DNA from 2 places in the Streptomyces sp. 3-6 genome. Region 2 is predicted to be linked to the other one. Evidence: riboswitches for the same ligand, from Rfam matches in the RefSeq annotation. Region 2 holds a riboswitch; the other holds the start of a gene.

Region 1 (7,417 bases), on a different contig from region 2:
GTACCCCGGGGCACCGGTGCGCACGCGCCGCCGGCCGTCCCGGGTCGCTACGACGGTGTCACTTCTGCCGCTTGTAGAACGGCAGCGCCACGACCTCGTACGGCTCCTGGCGGCCCCGGATGTCGACGGCGACCCCGGGGGTGCCCGGCGCCGCGTGGGCCGGGTCGACGTAGGCCATCGCGATGGGCTTGCCCAGCGTGGGCGAGGGGGCCCCGGAGGTGACCTCGCCGATGACCTCGTCGCCCTTGACGACCGGGTACCCGGCGCGCGGGACCCGGCGGCCCTCGGCGACCAGGCCGACCAGCACGCGGGGCGGGTTCTGCTCGGCGCGCTCGGCGGCCTCGGCCAGGGCGGCCCGGCCCACGAAGTCGCCCTCCTTCTCGAACTTCACCACCCGGCCGAACCCGGCGTCGAACGGCGTGAGCGCGCTGCTCAGCTCGTTGCCGTACAGCGGCATGCCCGCCTCCAGGCGCAGCGTGTCCCGGCAGGACAGCCCGCAGGGGAGCAGGCCGGCGCCCTCGCCCGCCTTGGTCAGCGCCTGCCACAGCTCGACCGCGTGCTCCGGCTTCACGAACAGCTCGAAGCCGTCCTCGCCGGTGTAGCCGGTGCGGGCGATCAGGGCGGGCAGGCCGGCCACCGTGCCGGGCAGCCCGGAGTAGTACTTCAGGCCCTCCAGGTCGGCGTCGGTCAGGGAGGCGAGGATCGCGGCCGACTCCGGGCCCTGCACGGCGAGCAGCGCGAAGGCGTCACGGTCGTCGCGCACCTCGGCGTCGAACCCGGTGGACCGTTCCACCAGCGCGTCGAGCACCGTCTGCGCGTTGGAGGCGTTGGCGACGACCAGGTACTCCGTCTCGCCGAGCCGGTAGACGATCAGGTCGTCCAGGATGCCGCCGTCCTCGGCGCAGATCATCGTGTACCGGGCCCGGCCCTGCTTGACCGTGCCGATGTTGCCGACCAGGGCGTGGTCGAGGAGCGCGCGCGCCTGCGGCCCGCTGACCGTGATCTCGCCCATGTGGGAGAGGTCGAACAGGCCGGCCCGGGTGCGGACGGCGATGTGCTCGTCGCGCTCCGAGCCGTAGCGCAGGGGCATGTCCCAGCCGGCGAAGTCGGTCATCGTCGCACCGAGCGCGCGGTGCACGGCATCCAGCGCGGTACGGCGGAGTTCGGTACTGCTCATCGGTAGGTCTCCCAGTGGCAATGGGGTCCCCCGCGCCGGTGTGACTGCTCGAGCGGATCGAGAGCCCGGGGCCGCAGGACGGCGTGGGGAAGGCGAGGACGATCCTCCCCATCTGTCATCGGAACCTGAGAGGTTCGCCATGACCGCCCGCGAGGGGGCGGTGTACGGCTTGCACCTTGGGTGGAGCCACCGGAGCAGTGTCGCGACGGCCCGCTTTTCAGATGTGCCTCGCCCGCGCGGTAACGGGGCCTGAGAGATTCAAGGGAGGGACTTGCTCCTTCGGCGCCCCGGCGTGCCACATGTGCCGGGGACTCTCCCGCGCGGATTCAAACGGCCGGTATGCAGTTGGCGGCCTCATCATTGCACGCATTCCCGGGGCACGGCAGGGGGACCCTTCACAGGGGACGCGCAGGGTGCGCGACCCGTCACAACGGGCTGTCACCGGCCTGTTGCGGGAAATGGACGGAATCGAGTGACGCCCGGCATTACCTTCTCTTTACAGTCAGCGCGGCGCGGGACTCCGGTACCCGGCCCAGGGGAGGACACACGGTGAACAGGACCACGGCGTACGCCGGCCCGGCGGGCGCCGCACCGCCCGGACAACCGGCAGCCCCGGCAGCCCCGGCTCGGCCGGCCGCTCCGGCCGCCGCGGCCGAGGTGCCCGCACAGGCTGCCGTCCCCTCCGTCGCTGCTGCTGCCGCCGCTGCCGCCCACGGGTCCGCGGCCCCGGGTGCCCTGACCGGCGGTGCCCTGACCGGCGGTGCCCTCCCGCTGCCCGCCGTCCGCGACCTGCGCGGGCTCGCCGGGAGCGGTCCGCACGCGCTGCTGTTCGCCCCGCGGGACATCGTGGTGGTCACCGGGCTGCCCGGCAGCGGCAAGTCCACGCTGATGCGGCGCACGGTGCGCGGCACCCGCGTCGACTCGCAGGACACCCGGGACCGCTGGGACGCCCGGATGCCCGGCTTCCTGCCGTACGCCGTCTACCGGCCCCTGGTCCGCCTGGACCACTACGCCGGCCTGCGCCGCGCGCTGCGCGGCGGCGGGGGCGTCGTCGTCCACGACTGCGGCACCCAGGCGTGGGTGCGCCGCTGGCTGACCCGCGAGGCCCGCCGCCGGGGAGCGGCCCTGCGCCTGCTCCTCCTCGACGTCACCCCCCGGCAGGCGCTGGACGGCCAGCGCGCCCGCGGGCGCGGCGTCTCGCGGTACGCCTTCCTGCGCCACCGCGCCGCCGTGGGCCGGCTGCTGCGCGCGGTGGAACGGGGTGAACCGCCCGCCGGCTGCGGCTCGGTGGTGCTCCTCGACCGGGACGCCACGGACACGCTGCACCGGATCGGCTTCACGGGCTGAGGCGGCGGACGGGACGGCCGGACACGGGCGGACACGGGCGGCCGGCGGTGCGGGTGACGGGTGGTGCGGGCGGCCGGCGCGGCGGTGCGGGCCGGCCCGGTCTCCCGCCCGTCCGGCGAGCGTCCGGCGCCCCGCACGTATCCGGCCCGCCCCACGCGCATCCGGCCCGCCCGGCAGGCGTCCGGGCCCGCCCGGCACCCCACCGTCCGCGCCGACCTCCGCGCCGGTTCCCCGCCGCCCCCGGCACGGCCTCGGCACCGCACCCGCACCGCCTCCCGCGCCGCCACCCGCATCCCCTCCCGCACGGCCGAACGGCGGCCATGCGGCAGCGGTTAGCCTTTTCAGCCACAGCAGTGGTTCCAGGCAGGCGGTAGGCACATGGACTTCCCGGCGGGCTTCTCCGCGGACTTCCCGGCACAGGCACATCCCCATCCGCACGGTGGATGGCCCGGCAACGAGTTGGAGGAGGTGCTCTCCGCCTCCCTCGGCGTCCCCTCGGCCGGCGGCCGGATCGTCGAGGTCCTCGGCCGCAGTTTCGTCTGGGTGCCCCTGCCCAACGGCGGCGGGCCCGACAGCGGCTCCCTGGACCTGCCCACGATGGAGCTGGACGGGCAGGTGTACGTCCCGGTCTTCAGCTCCGAGGAGCAGTTCCGCCAGGTCGTCGGCTCGCACCTGTCGTTCACCGTCGCGCCCGCGGTGGAGTTCGCCCGCGGGCTGCCTCCGCAGGCGGGCATCGCCGTGAACCCCGGCGGTGTCGTCGGCATCCCCCTGCCGCCCGAGGCGGTGGCGGACCTGTGCCGGGCCGGGCGCACCGAGCTCGACGGGCCGGAATCCGGCGGCCGGGTGCGGCTGTTCGAGCCCGACTGGCAGGACGACCCCGTCGACTTCCTCGCGGCGGCCGGCGCCGAGTTCGAGGCCCTCGGCGTGGTGCGCACCGCCCGCCGGTGCCTGGCCGCGATCGAGACGGCGGACCCGGTGCTGTTCGTCGGCATCGAGCTGACCCGGTGGGACGAGGACCCGCACAGCCTGCCCACGGAAGCCCTCGGCCGCGCCCTGGGCCGGTCGCCCGTGCGGTGGCCGGTCAACGTCGTCCTGCTGGACATCGCCCAGGACCCCGTCGGCGACTGGATGCGCGAGCGCGTCCGGCCCTTCTACCAGCAGCAGTAGCCCGGCCGGGGGCGTGCTGGGGCGGGCGGGCACCCCGTTCGCCCCGGGAGCGGCGGCGGCGCGGGCGGCCGTACGGCCACCGAACCGGTACCGGTCCGGCCGGCCGGGTGCGGCTTAAGCTAGGTTCATTGGCTCGGGCGAGGCGTTGTACGGAGGGGCGATACAAAGTGAGCGCTGGCACCGCGGCGGCCGGGCAGGTCGAGCACATGCTGCGCCAGGTGACGCCCGGGCGTTACGACGCCTACGAGGCCTTGCTGCGCGCGCTCGCGACCCCCTCCTCCGGCCAGGTCTGGATGCTGCTGTGGCACGGCCAGGCCGGCTCGCCGGACGCCCAGTACGGGAGCATGGACGTCGACGGCCACGGCTACGCGCCCTGCGTCACCTCCGCGCAGGAGCTGTCCGCCAGCGGCTGGAACCGCTCCTACGAGGTGGTCGACGGGCTCGACGTCGCCCGTGCCCTGTACCCCGACCGCTACGGTCTCTGGATCAACCCGCACGCCCCCGGTGGTGGGGTCGGCATCCCCTGGCTGGACCTGCGCCGCATCGCCACCGGCCTCGACCGGCAGCCGGCCGGGCCGCTGCGGCTGTCCGAACCCGCCATCGAGATCCCGCAGTTCTACGCGCTGCTCGCCCAGAACGCGCACCGCACCCCGGCCGTCCGCGCGCTGCGCCGGGCCTGGGTGCAGCCCGCGCTGGGGGCGCCGTACCTCGCCATCGGGCTCGACGTGTACGACACCTCGCCGCCGTCGGTGGACGCGGTGCGCGGCATGATGCAGCAGTCGCTGGGCGCCGTTCCGGACGGTCTGCCGGTGTCCACGGTGGCGATGTCCGACGAGCACGACCCGGTCGCCCTGTGGCTGCGGGTCAACGCCCGGCCGTTCTACGACCGGGAGGCGCACGCCCCCGCCGCCCTGCCGGCTCCGCCTGCCCCGCCGGTCGGCTACGGCCACCCGCCCGCGCAGCGTCACTGACCGGGCCGGATCCTCGGCCCGCACCCATCGGCGGGCGGCTCCGCCGGCCCCGTGAGCCGGCCGGCGCGTCCAGCATGTGGACCGGCGTCCGTGGGCGGGACGCCCCGAGGCCCGGCCGCCTGAAACCCCGTCGGTTGGTCTGGACCACATGCGGGCGGGCCGGTCGAGCTACCGGCGGTCACCCATCCGTCACCTGCGGTTTCGTGCCGGGCGTCGTGCACGGCCCGTCGAGCGAAGGGTGCTTGGCGGCGGGTCCGGAGCGTCCGCGGCGGGCATTCCCGGCAACGGGCGCCTGATGCGTCCCTTATGTCAAGTGTTCAGATCTCAGGTAGGTATCACCGCTATCCGGACTGTTCCTGACTCCCTGCGAACGTGAGTAGTGTTCGGGCGGTCATCTTGCATCCACATAGCGGACCCGGAGTGGCCCCATATGCGCATATCCAAGTCCCGAGCCGCTCGGGTGATCACGGCCGCGGTCGCGGTCGGTCTGATCGCCACGGGCTGCTCCAGCGACCGGGACAGTGACAACGAAGGCAGTGGCGACAAGGACACCTTCGTCTTCGCCGGCGCCGGTGATCCGGGTTCCCTGGACCCTGCCCTGGCCAGTGACGGTGAAACCTTCCGCGTGACCCGGCAGGCCTTCGAGGCGCTGCTGGAGCACGAGTCCGGCGGCAGCGAGCTGGTCGGCGGTCTCGCCGAGAAGTGGTCCAGCAACGAAGAGGGCACCGTCTGGACCTTCGACCTCCGCAAGGGCGTGAAGTTCCACGACGGCGAGGAGTTCAACGCCGCCGCCGTCTGCGCCAACTACGACCACTGGTTCAACTGGACGGGCACGTACCAGTCGAGCGCGGTCTCGTACTACTGGCAGACCATCATGGGCGGGTTCGCGAAGAACGAGGACCCGGAGACGCCCGAGGCGAACTACAAGTCCTGCACCGCGAAGGACGAGCACACCGCCGTCATCGAGGTCAAGAAGCCCTCCGCCAACCTCCCCGGCGGCTTCTCCCTCAACGCCCTGGCGATCCACTCGCCGAAGGCGATCGAGGCGTACAAGAAGCAGGACGCCTCCGCCAAGGGCGACGCCATCACGTACCCCAAGTACAGCCAGGAGGCCGGCACGGTCGCCGGTACCGGCCCGTACAAGATCACGAAGTGGAACAAGGGGAACAAGGAAGTCTCCCTGGAGCGCTTCGACGACTACTGGGGCGAGAAGGCGAAGATCAAGAACCTGGTCTTCCGCACCATCTCCGACGAGCAGACGCGCCGTCAGGCCCTGGAGGCCGGTGACATCGACGGCTACGACCTGGTCGCCCCGGCCGACGTCAAGACCCTCGAGGACAAGGGCTTCGTCGTCCCGACCCGTGGCGTCTTCAACATCTTCTACGTCGGTATGAGCCAGTCGGCGAACCCGGCCCTGAAGAAGAAGGAGGTCCGGCAGGCGATCGCGCAGTCGATCGACAAGGAGAACCTGGTCAAGACCCAGCTGCCCGAGGGCGGCAAGGTGGCGGACCAGTTCATGCCGGACACCGTCGAGGGCTACTCCAAGGACGTCAAGCAGTACCCGTTCGACGTCGACGCGGCGAAGAACCTCCTGAAGAAGGCCGGTGAGGAGAAGCTCGAGATCGAGTTCTGCTACCCGACCGAGGTCACCCGCCCGTACATGCCTGCCCCGCAGGACCTGTTCGAGCTGATGAAGGCCGACCTGGAGAAGGCCGGCATCACCGTCAAGCCGAAGGCCATGAAGTGGGCCCCGGACTACCTGGACGCCACCGAGGCCGGCTCCTGCGCCCTGCACATGCTGGGCTGGACCGGTGACTTCAACGACGGCTACAACTTCATCGGCACCTGGTTCGCCGGGTTCGACAAGCAGTGGGGCTTCAAGGACAAGAAGGTCTTCGACGCCGTGAACGCGGGCTCGAAGCTGGGCAACCACGACGAGCGCGTGGCCGCGTACACCAAGGCCAACGAGGTCATCATGGACTACCTGCCCGGCGTCCCGATCTCGTCCTCCCCGCCGGCCATCGCCTTCGCCAAGAACGTGAACCCGCCGAACGTCTCCCCGCTGACGCAGGAAGTGTTCGCCGAGGCGTCCTTCAAGTAGGCGCACGCGGTGTGAAGCACCAACGGGGGGTGTCCGCCCGGCCGTCGCAACTCGGCGGCCGGGCGGTTCCGTTCAGTAAGACATCACGCTAGAAAGGGGCATGCGGGGTGCTGCGTCTCGTCGTACGAAGACTGCTCCAGCTCATACCCACGCTGCTCGGCCTGTCGGTACTGCTCTTCCTCTGGCTCGACCGGCTGCCCGGTGGACCCGCCTCAGCGATCCTGGGGGAGAAGGCCACCGAGGCCGAAGTGGCGCGCATCAACCGTGCGCTCGGGCTGGACCAGCCCGTCCACGTCCAGTACTGGCGCTTCCTCAAGCGCATCTTCGAGCTCGACCTGGGCACCTCCACCCAGACCGGCCAGCCGGTGTGGGAGGAGTTCACGCTGCGGTTCCCGGCGACCGTGGAACTCAGCCTCGCCGCGATCCTCATCGCCGTGCTCGTCGGGATCCCGCTCGGCTACCTCGCGGCCAAGCGCCGCGGCGGCTGGATCGACGTCGCCTCGGTGTCCACGTCGCTCGTCGGCATCTGCATCCCGGTGTTCTTCCTGGCGATCCTGCTCAGGTCCGTCTTCTCCGTGCAGCTGGGCCTGTTCCCGAGCTCCGGACGGCTCACCACCGGCATCAACGCGACCGAGGTCACCGGGTTCGCGGTCC
Region 2 (7,417 bases):
AGCACCCAGTGGATGCCCTCGGTGAGCAGCAACGGGGTCCGGCCCTCGCCGTCGAGCGCGGGCAGTGCCTCCTCCGGGCTCCAGTTGGCCAGATGGTCCCCCCGGTCGATCCCGGTGACGGCGTAGAGAGCGGCGTCGGGCAGGTCGACCCGGTAGGGGGTGAAGCGGTCGACGTCGGCCATGTCGGTCACCACGAAGCCGGGCTTGCCGGCGTGCCGGATGAGCGGCGCGAGGACCGAGGCGGGGAGGCGGTCCGGGTGGACGGCCAGCAGGGTGTCGCCGCCGGTGGGCAGCCGGCCGGCGAAGGAACGGACCTCGTCGGCGGGTGTCCCGGCGTGCGTGTGCAGCCCGAGCTCGATGAGGCGCTCCGCCTGCGCCGTCGGCGGCGGCAGCGTCCGCACCGGGGTGGCGGGGGTGTCGGTCACGTCGTGCTCCTTGCTCTGCGGGTCGCGAGGGCGTGGGGCCGGTCGCGCGGGGGCGGTCAGGTCGTCGGTGCGGTGTCGTGGCGGCCGCGCTCCCGCTCGGCGATCGCGGCGATCTCCGCCGGGGTGCCGGCCATGATCGTGCGCACGTGACGGGTGATCGTCCCGATCGGCCAGTCCCACCAGGCGGCCTCCAGCAGCAACTCGACGTCCGTGTCGGAGTGGCGCCGGCGGATCGGCCGGGCGGGGTTGCCGCCGACCACGGTGTACGGCGGGACGTCGGCCGTGACCACGGCTCCGGCGGCGACGATGGCGCCGTCGCCTATGCGCACGCCCGGCATGACGGTGACCCCGTAGCCGAACCAGACGTCGTTGCCGACCACCGTGTCCCCGCGGCTGGGCATGCCGGTGACCAGGTCGAGGGTCCGTTCCGCCCACTCGCCGCCGAACATCGTGAACGGGTAGGTCGACACCCCCATCGTCGGATGCTCCGCCCCGGCCATCAGGAAGCGGGTGCCGGTCGCGATGGCACAGAACCGTCCGATGACCAGCTTCTCCGGTCCGTAGGCGTAGAGGACGTTGCGCCGCTCGAAGTCAGCGGCCCCGTCGGGGTCGTCGTAGTACGTGTACTCGCCCACCTCGACCGTCGGCGAGGTCACCAGGGGCCGGAGGAACACCACGCGCTCGTGCTCCGGAAGCGGGTGCAGGACGTCAGGATCGATCATGTACTCCCCCGGGTCTCTTTTTACGTCGGTGGTAAATTTACGCGCGACCTATAACTACTGTCAATGTACTTTTGCCATGAGGGTAGGGTTCGGCCCATGAACAGCCAAGGCGAGAGCAAGGCACCGGCGCCCACGGTCGGCCTCCGGGAGGTCAAGAAGCAGGAGACCCGGCGTCACATCTCCGACCAGGCCACCCGTCTGTTCCTCCGCCAGGGCTTCGACGCGACGACGATCGCCGAGATCGCCGACGCCGCGCGGGTGTCGAAGAAGACGGTCACCAACTACTTCCCCCGCAAGGAGGACCTGGCCCTGGACCGCCAGGACTCCTTCGTCGGGGCCCTGGCCTCGGCGGTGGCCACGCGGCACCCGGGCGAGTCGGCCCTGGGCGCGCTGCGCCGCTCGTTCGCCGCGTCCGTCGCCGCGCACGATCCCGTGAGCGGCTTCACCGGCCCGGACTTCGCCCGGATGGTCGCCGACAGCGCCACCCTGACCGCCTGCGTGCGCGACCTGCACGACCGCCGGGAGGAGGCGCTGCGCGAAGCCCTGGCCCGGGCGGCGGGCGTGGCGGCCGACGACGTCGCGATCCGGGTGGCGGCGGCGCTGCTCGGTTCCGTCCACCGGCTGCTGTTCCAGCGCATCCAGCACCTCACCCTCGCCGGACTTCCTGCGCGGGAGATCGAGGCGACGGTGGCCGCGGAGGCGACCCACGCCTTCGACCTGCTGGAACCGTCCCTCGGGGACCTGGCGGTCCGCTGACCGGGGGACGCGCTGCGCTCCGCTCACCACGGACGCGCCGAGCGCACCGGACGCGGCCACCTCCGGTTGACTCCCCCCGGCGAGCCCGGCCCGTGCGCCGGACGGGTCAGGGCTTCGTTCCGGTCGCCGGAGGTCCCGGCGCGGGGCGCGCCGCCGCGGTCGCGCCCGGGTGGCCCACCCGCGAGGCGCCCCGGCGGTCACCGGCCGGCTGCACGACCCTCGGACGCCGAGTGCCCGGCCGGGAGACTCCCGGCCGGGCACCCGCACCCACGGTCCGTGCGTGCGACGAGGCGTGCCGCGTGCCACGCCCCGGCGTGATCCGGGGGCGTGGCCGCACGCCGCGCCTCAGTCCTCGTAGGCGTCCAGCGCCTCTCAGTCCTCGTACGCGTCCATCGGCGGGCAGGAGCACACCAGGTTGCGGTCGCCGAAGGCCTGGTCGATGCGCCGCACCGGCGGCCAGTACTTGTCGGCGGCGTTCACGCCGGCCGGGAACACCGCTTCCTCCCGGCTGTAGGCGTGATCCCACTCCCCGCCGAGCGCGGCCGCGGTGTGCGGGGCGTTGCGCAGCGGGTTGTCCTCGGCGGGCCACTCGCCCGAACCGACCTTCTCGATCTCCGCGCGGATGGCGATCATCGTCTCGCAGAACCGGTCGAGCTCGGCCAGGTCCTCCGACTCGGTCGGCTCGATCATCAGCGTGCCCGCCACCGGGAAGGACATCGTCGGCGCGTGGAAGCCGTAGTCGATCAGCCGCTTGGCCACGTCGTCGACGCTGACGCCGGTCGCCTTGGTCAGCGGGCGCAGGTCGATGATGCACTCGTGCGCGACCAGCCCGCCGGGGCCGGTGTAGAGCACCGGGTAGTGCGGCTCCAGACGCTTGGCGATGTAGTTGGCGCTGAGCACCGCCACCTGCGTGGCCCGCTTCAGGCCCTCGCCGCCCATGAGCCGGACGTAGGCCCAGGAGATGGGAAGGATGCCTGCCGACCCCCAGGGTGCCGCCGAGATCGGGCCGACCCCGGTCTCCGGGCCCGCCTCGGGCTGCATCGGGTGGTTCGGCAGGTAGGGCGCCAGGTGGGCGCGGACGCCGACCGGGCCGACGCCGGGGCCGCCGCCGCCGTGCGGGATGCAGAAGGTCTTGTGCAGGTTCAGGTGCGAGACGTCGCCGCCGAAGTGGCCCGGCTTGGCCAGACCGACCAGGGCGTTGAGGTTGGCGCCGTCCACGTAGACCTGGCCGCCCGCCTCGTGCACCGCCGCGCAGATGTCGGCGACGTGCTCCTCGAACACCCCGTGCGTCGACGGGTAGGTGATCATCAGCACGGCGAGCTGGTCGCGGTACTGCTCGATCTTGGCGCGCAGGTCCTCGACGTCGACCTCGCCGTCGTCGGCGGTCCTGACGACGACGACCTTCATGCCGGCCATGACGGCGCTCGCGGCGTTGGTGCCGTGCGCGGACGACGGGATGAGGCAGACGGTGCGCTGCTCGTCGCCGTTGGCCCGGTGGTAGCCGCGGACCGCGAGCAGACCGGCCAGCTCGCCCTGGGAGCCGGCGTTGGGCTGCAGGGAGACCTTGTCGTAGCCGGTGACCTCGGCAAGCCGGTCCTCCAGCTCACGGATGAGCGTGAGGTACCCGGCGGCCTGCTCGGCGGGCGCGAAGGGGTGCAGCTGACCGAACTCGGGCCAGGTGATCGGCTCCATCTCGGTCGTCGCGTTGAGCTTCATGGTGCAGGAGCCCAGCGGGATCATGCCGCGGTCCAGCGCGTAGTCCCGGTCGGCGAGCCGGCGCAGGTAGCGCAGCATCGCCGTCTCGGAGCGGTACTGGTGGAAGACCGGGTGGGTCAGGAACTCGTCGGAGCGCAGCAGCGCCTCCGGCAGGGTGTCCCGCGCGGTGCCGTCCAGGGACTCGACGTCGCCGTCGACCCCGAAGGCCCGCCAGACGGCCGTCAGCCGGTCGCGGGTGGTGGTCTCGTCGCAGGCGGCCGAGACGTGGTCCGCGTCGACGAGCCGCAGGTTGACGCCGTTGTCCCGGGCGGCGGCGACGACCTCGCCGGCCCGGCCGGGAACCCGCGCGGTCACGGTGTCGAAGTAGGAGTCGTGCACGATCTCGACCTCGCCGGCCCGCAGGCCCTCGGCGAGGATCGTGGCGTAGCGGTGGGTGCGCCGGGCGATGGTGCGCAGGCCCTCCGGGCCGTGGTAGACGGCGTACATGCCGGCCATGACGGCGAGCAGCACCTGGGCGGTGCAGATGTTGCTGGTGGCCTTCTCCCGGCGGATGTGCTGCTCACGGGTCTGCAGCGCGAGCCGGTAGGCCTGGTTGCCGTCGACGTCGACGGAGACGCCGACGAGGCGGCCGGGCAGGCTGCGGGCCATCTTCTCCCGCACGGCCATGTAGCCGGCGTGCGGCCCGCCGAAGCCCATCGGCACGCCGAACCGCTGGGTGGTGCCGACGGCGATGTCCGCGCCGAGCTCACCGGGCGAGGTCAGCAGCGTCAGCGCCAGCAGGTCGGCGGCGACGGTGACCAGGGCGCCGAGGTCGTGCGCCTGCTCGATGACCGGCTTGAGGTCGCGGACGGCGCCGGAGGCGCCGGGGTACTGCAGCAGCACGCCGTTGATCTCGCGCTCGGCGATCTCGGCGGGGATGCCGTCGCTGAGGTCGGCGACGACGACCTCCACGCCGGTCGGCACCGCGCGGGTGCGGATCACGGCGATGGTCTGCGGCAGGGCGTCCGCGTCGACCAGGAACAGGCCCTTCTTGTTCTTGCCCATGCGCCGCGACAGCGCCATCGCCTCGGCGGCGGCGGTGCCCTCGTCGAGCAGCGAGGCGCCGGAGGTCGGCAGCCCGGTCAGCTCGGCGACGGTGGTCTGGAAGTTCAGCAGGGCCTCCAGGCGGCCCTGGGAAATCTCCGGCTGGTAGGGCGTGTACGCCGTGTACCAGGCGGGGTTCTCCATGACGTTGCGCAGGATGACGGGCGGGGTGAACGTCCCGTAGTAGCCGAGCCCGATCATCGAGCCGAGCACCTGGTTGCGTCCGGCCAGGGAGCGCAGTTCGGCGAGCACTTCGGCCTCGCTGCGGGCTCCGGGCAGGTCCAGGGCGTCGGCGTTCTTGATGACGTCCGGCACCGCGGCGGCCGTCAGCTCGTCCAGCGAGCCGTAGCCGACCTGGGCGAGCATCTTGGCCCGGGCTTCGTGGTCGGGTCCGATGTGGCGCTGCTCGAAGGGGATCCCCTGCTCGAGCTCGGAGAGCGGAGTGCGATGGGCGGTCATTGCGGAGGCCTCCTGGTCTGACGACCTTCGTGGGGCACCACGGCACGGGTACCCGGACGGCCTCCCCCTCTGTCATCTCGACCTGAGAGCTTCACCGGACCGCCCCAGGGACGCCCGGCTTTCACCGTCGGTGAGAGCGGAAGCCGTCGACACCCGCCCTGCTTTCCAGAGTGACCTCGTCCGTGCGGTACGTGGGCCTGAGAGATTCCGGGGAGGATTTGCTCCTTCGGCGCCTCCGATGGTGCCTGGAGGACTCTCCCGCACGGGGTCAGCGGCCGAAAGCCAGCGTACCAGCGAGGGCCCCGCACGGACCTTCGAGTGGCCGCCGGACCGAATGTGCCGTTCTGTAGTGCTTACGGATGAGTGCGACCTGTGGAGGGCCCGTGCGTACCGACATCGACCCGCGCCACCTGATCGGCCGCAAGGCGTTCGACCGCAACGGACACCGCATCGGAACGATCGACGAGGTCTACCTCGACGACGCCACGGGAGTCCCCGAGTGGGCGGCGATACGCACCGGACTGTTCGGCCGCGACGCCTTCGTCCCCCTGGAACCGAGCGAACTGGTGGAGGGCGCCCTCCACGTCCCCTTCGACCGCGCCCTGATCAAGGACGCCCCCGACTTCGGCGTCGGACGGCACCTCTCCCCCGAGCAGGAGCTGCAGCTCTACCACCACTACGGCCTGGACGTCGCCGCCCCGCCGCCGCTCCCGGACCGCGACTTCGGCAGGCTCGCGGGCCAGGACGAGCCGGCCTGAGCCGGAGCCGTCCCGCGACCGGTCCGGCGCCCCCGTGCCCCTTGGAAGTGCCCGGCGCCGTCACCGCCGCGGTCACCCGGTGCCGTCCGCGGCGGCCGGGGCGGCGTCCCGTGGGCCGGGGTCGCGGGGGACCAGCGGGAGCGGGTCCTCGAACTGCAGGTCGGGGTCGTCGGTGCGGAAGGTCCTGACCCGGCCCGGTGCGGAGCCGGGCGTCTCGAAGCGCACGGTGACCCGGCCCAGCCCGCTGCCTTGCACCCAGCCGTGGCCGAACACGGCGTGCCGTACGTCGTGTCCGGCGGGCCAGCTCCGCTCCGGCGCCGGCCGGTCCTCGGGAGCGGGTGCGACGGCGGTCTCCTCGGGTACGGCCTCCTCCCGCTCCCCTGCCGCCTGGGCGAACAGGTCCTCCTGCGTGTAGTCGGCCAGGCCGGTGACGCCGACGCCGAGGAGCCGCACGCCGCCCGTGGTGTCGACCGCGTCGAGCAGGCGGGCCGCGGCCTCCCGCACCACCGCCGGGTCGTCCGTCGGCCCGCGCAGCGTCTCGGACCGGGTGAGCGTCGAGAAGTCGTAGCGGCGCACCTTCAGCACGATGGTGCGGCCCGACAGGCCCGCGCCGCGCAGCCGGCGCACACACCGGTCGGCGAGCCGCCGCACCTCCGTGCCGACCCGGACCCGGTCGTGGATGTCGACGTCGTAGGTGTCCTCCACCGACACCGACTTCGCCTCCCGCTCGGCCACCACGGGCCGTTCGTCGTGCGCCAGCGCCATGGCGTACAGCCCGTGCCCGTGCGCCTTGCCCAGCAGCCGCACCAGTTCGTCCTCGCCCGCCTCGGCGAGGTCCCGCACCGTGTACAGGCCCGCGCGGCGCAGGTGGTCGCCGGTGGCCGGACCGACGCCCGGCAGGGTCCGCACCGACAGCGGCGCGAGCAGGTCACGCTCGGTCCCCGGTTCGATGACCACCAGGCCGTCCGGCTTGGCCCGCTCGGAGGCGATCTTGGCGAGCATCTTGGAGGCGGCCAGCCCCACCGATCCGGTGAGCCCGGTGACCCGGCGGATGTCCGCGCGCAGGCCGGCTCCGACACGGCGCGCCGACGTCTCGTCCCAGGCGGCGCCGGCGGCCTCCAGGTCCACGAACGCCTCGTCCAGGCTCAGCGGCTCCACCAGCGGGGACAGGTCCCTGAGGAGGGTCATGACCTGCTCGCTGAGGGAGCGGTAGAAGGCGAAGCGCGGCACGAGGTACGCGGCGTGCGGGGCCAGCCGGCGCGCCTGCGCCATGGGCATCGCGGAGTGCACGCCGAACACCCGGGCCTCGTAGGAGGCCGTGGCCACCACCCCGCGCGGCCCGAGACCGCCGACCACGACCGCCTTCCCGCGCAGACTCGGCTTGGACGCCTGCTCCACCGAGGCGAAGAAGGCATCCATGTCGAGATGCAGGATCGTGGGCGCGGACCTCACGTCTTCGATGCTGCCCCATGCCACTGACAACGCCCCACCGGGGCGC

The links. A riboswitch is a leader RNA that binds a small molecule or an ion and turns the genes downstream of it on or off. The one in region 2 is predicted to bind glycine.
Region 1: linked by a shared signal. The riboswitch ahead of gcvT (glycine cleavage system aminomethyltransferase GcvT) and the one ahead of gcvP (aminomethyl-transferring glycine dehydrogenase) in region 2 are both predicted to bind glycine.

Annotation. Positions count from the first base shown of each region.
Region 1 covers NZ_JBWHZP010000011.1:28,210-35,626, forward strand. Annotated here, with positions in the region: gene gcvT (glycine cleavage system aminomethyltransferase GcvT) at 59-1,177, opposite strand; glycine riboswitch at 1,280-1,404, opposite strand; glycine riboswitch at 1,405-1,506, opposite strand; gene AC02VZ_RS16030 (AAA family ATPase) at 1,727-2,524, shown strand; gene AC02VZ_RS16035 (enhanced serine sensitivity protein SseB) at 2,903-3,691, shown strand; gene AC02VZ_RS16040 (enhanced serine sensitivity protein SseB C-terminal domain-containing protein) at 3,859-4,662, shown strand; gene AC02VZ_RS16045 (ABC transporter substrate-binding protein) at 5,093-6,763, shown strand; gene AC02VZ_RS16050 (ABC transporter permease) at 6,871-7,417, shown strand, end outside.
Region 2 covers NZ_JBWHZP010000005.1:10,654-18,070, reverse strand. Annotated here, with positions in the region: gene AC02VZ_RS08960 (DUF5701 family protein) at 1-425, opposite strand, end outside; gene AC02VZ_RS08955 (CatB-related O-acetyltransferase) at 482-1,147, opposite strand; gene AC02VZ_RS08950 (TetR/AcrR family transcriptional regulator) at 1,244-1,903, shown strand; gene gcvP (aminomethyl-transferring glycine dehydrogenase) at 2,276-5,161, opposite strand; glycine riboswitch at 5,337-5,432, opposite strand; gene AC02VZ_RS08940 (PRC-barrel domain-containing protein) at 5,545-5,919, shown strand; partial or broken gene AC02VZ_RS08935 (DNA polymerase IV) at 5,838-7,371, opposite strand.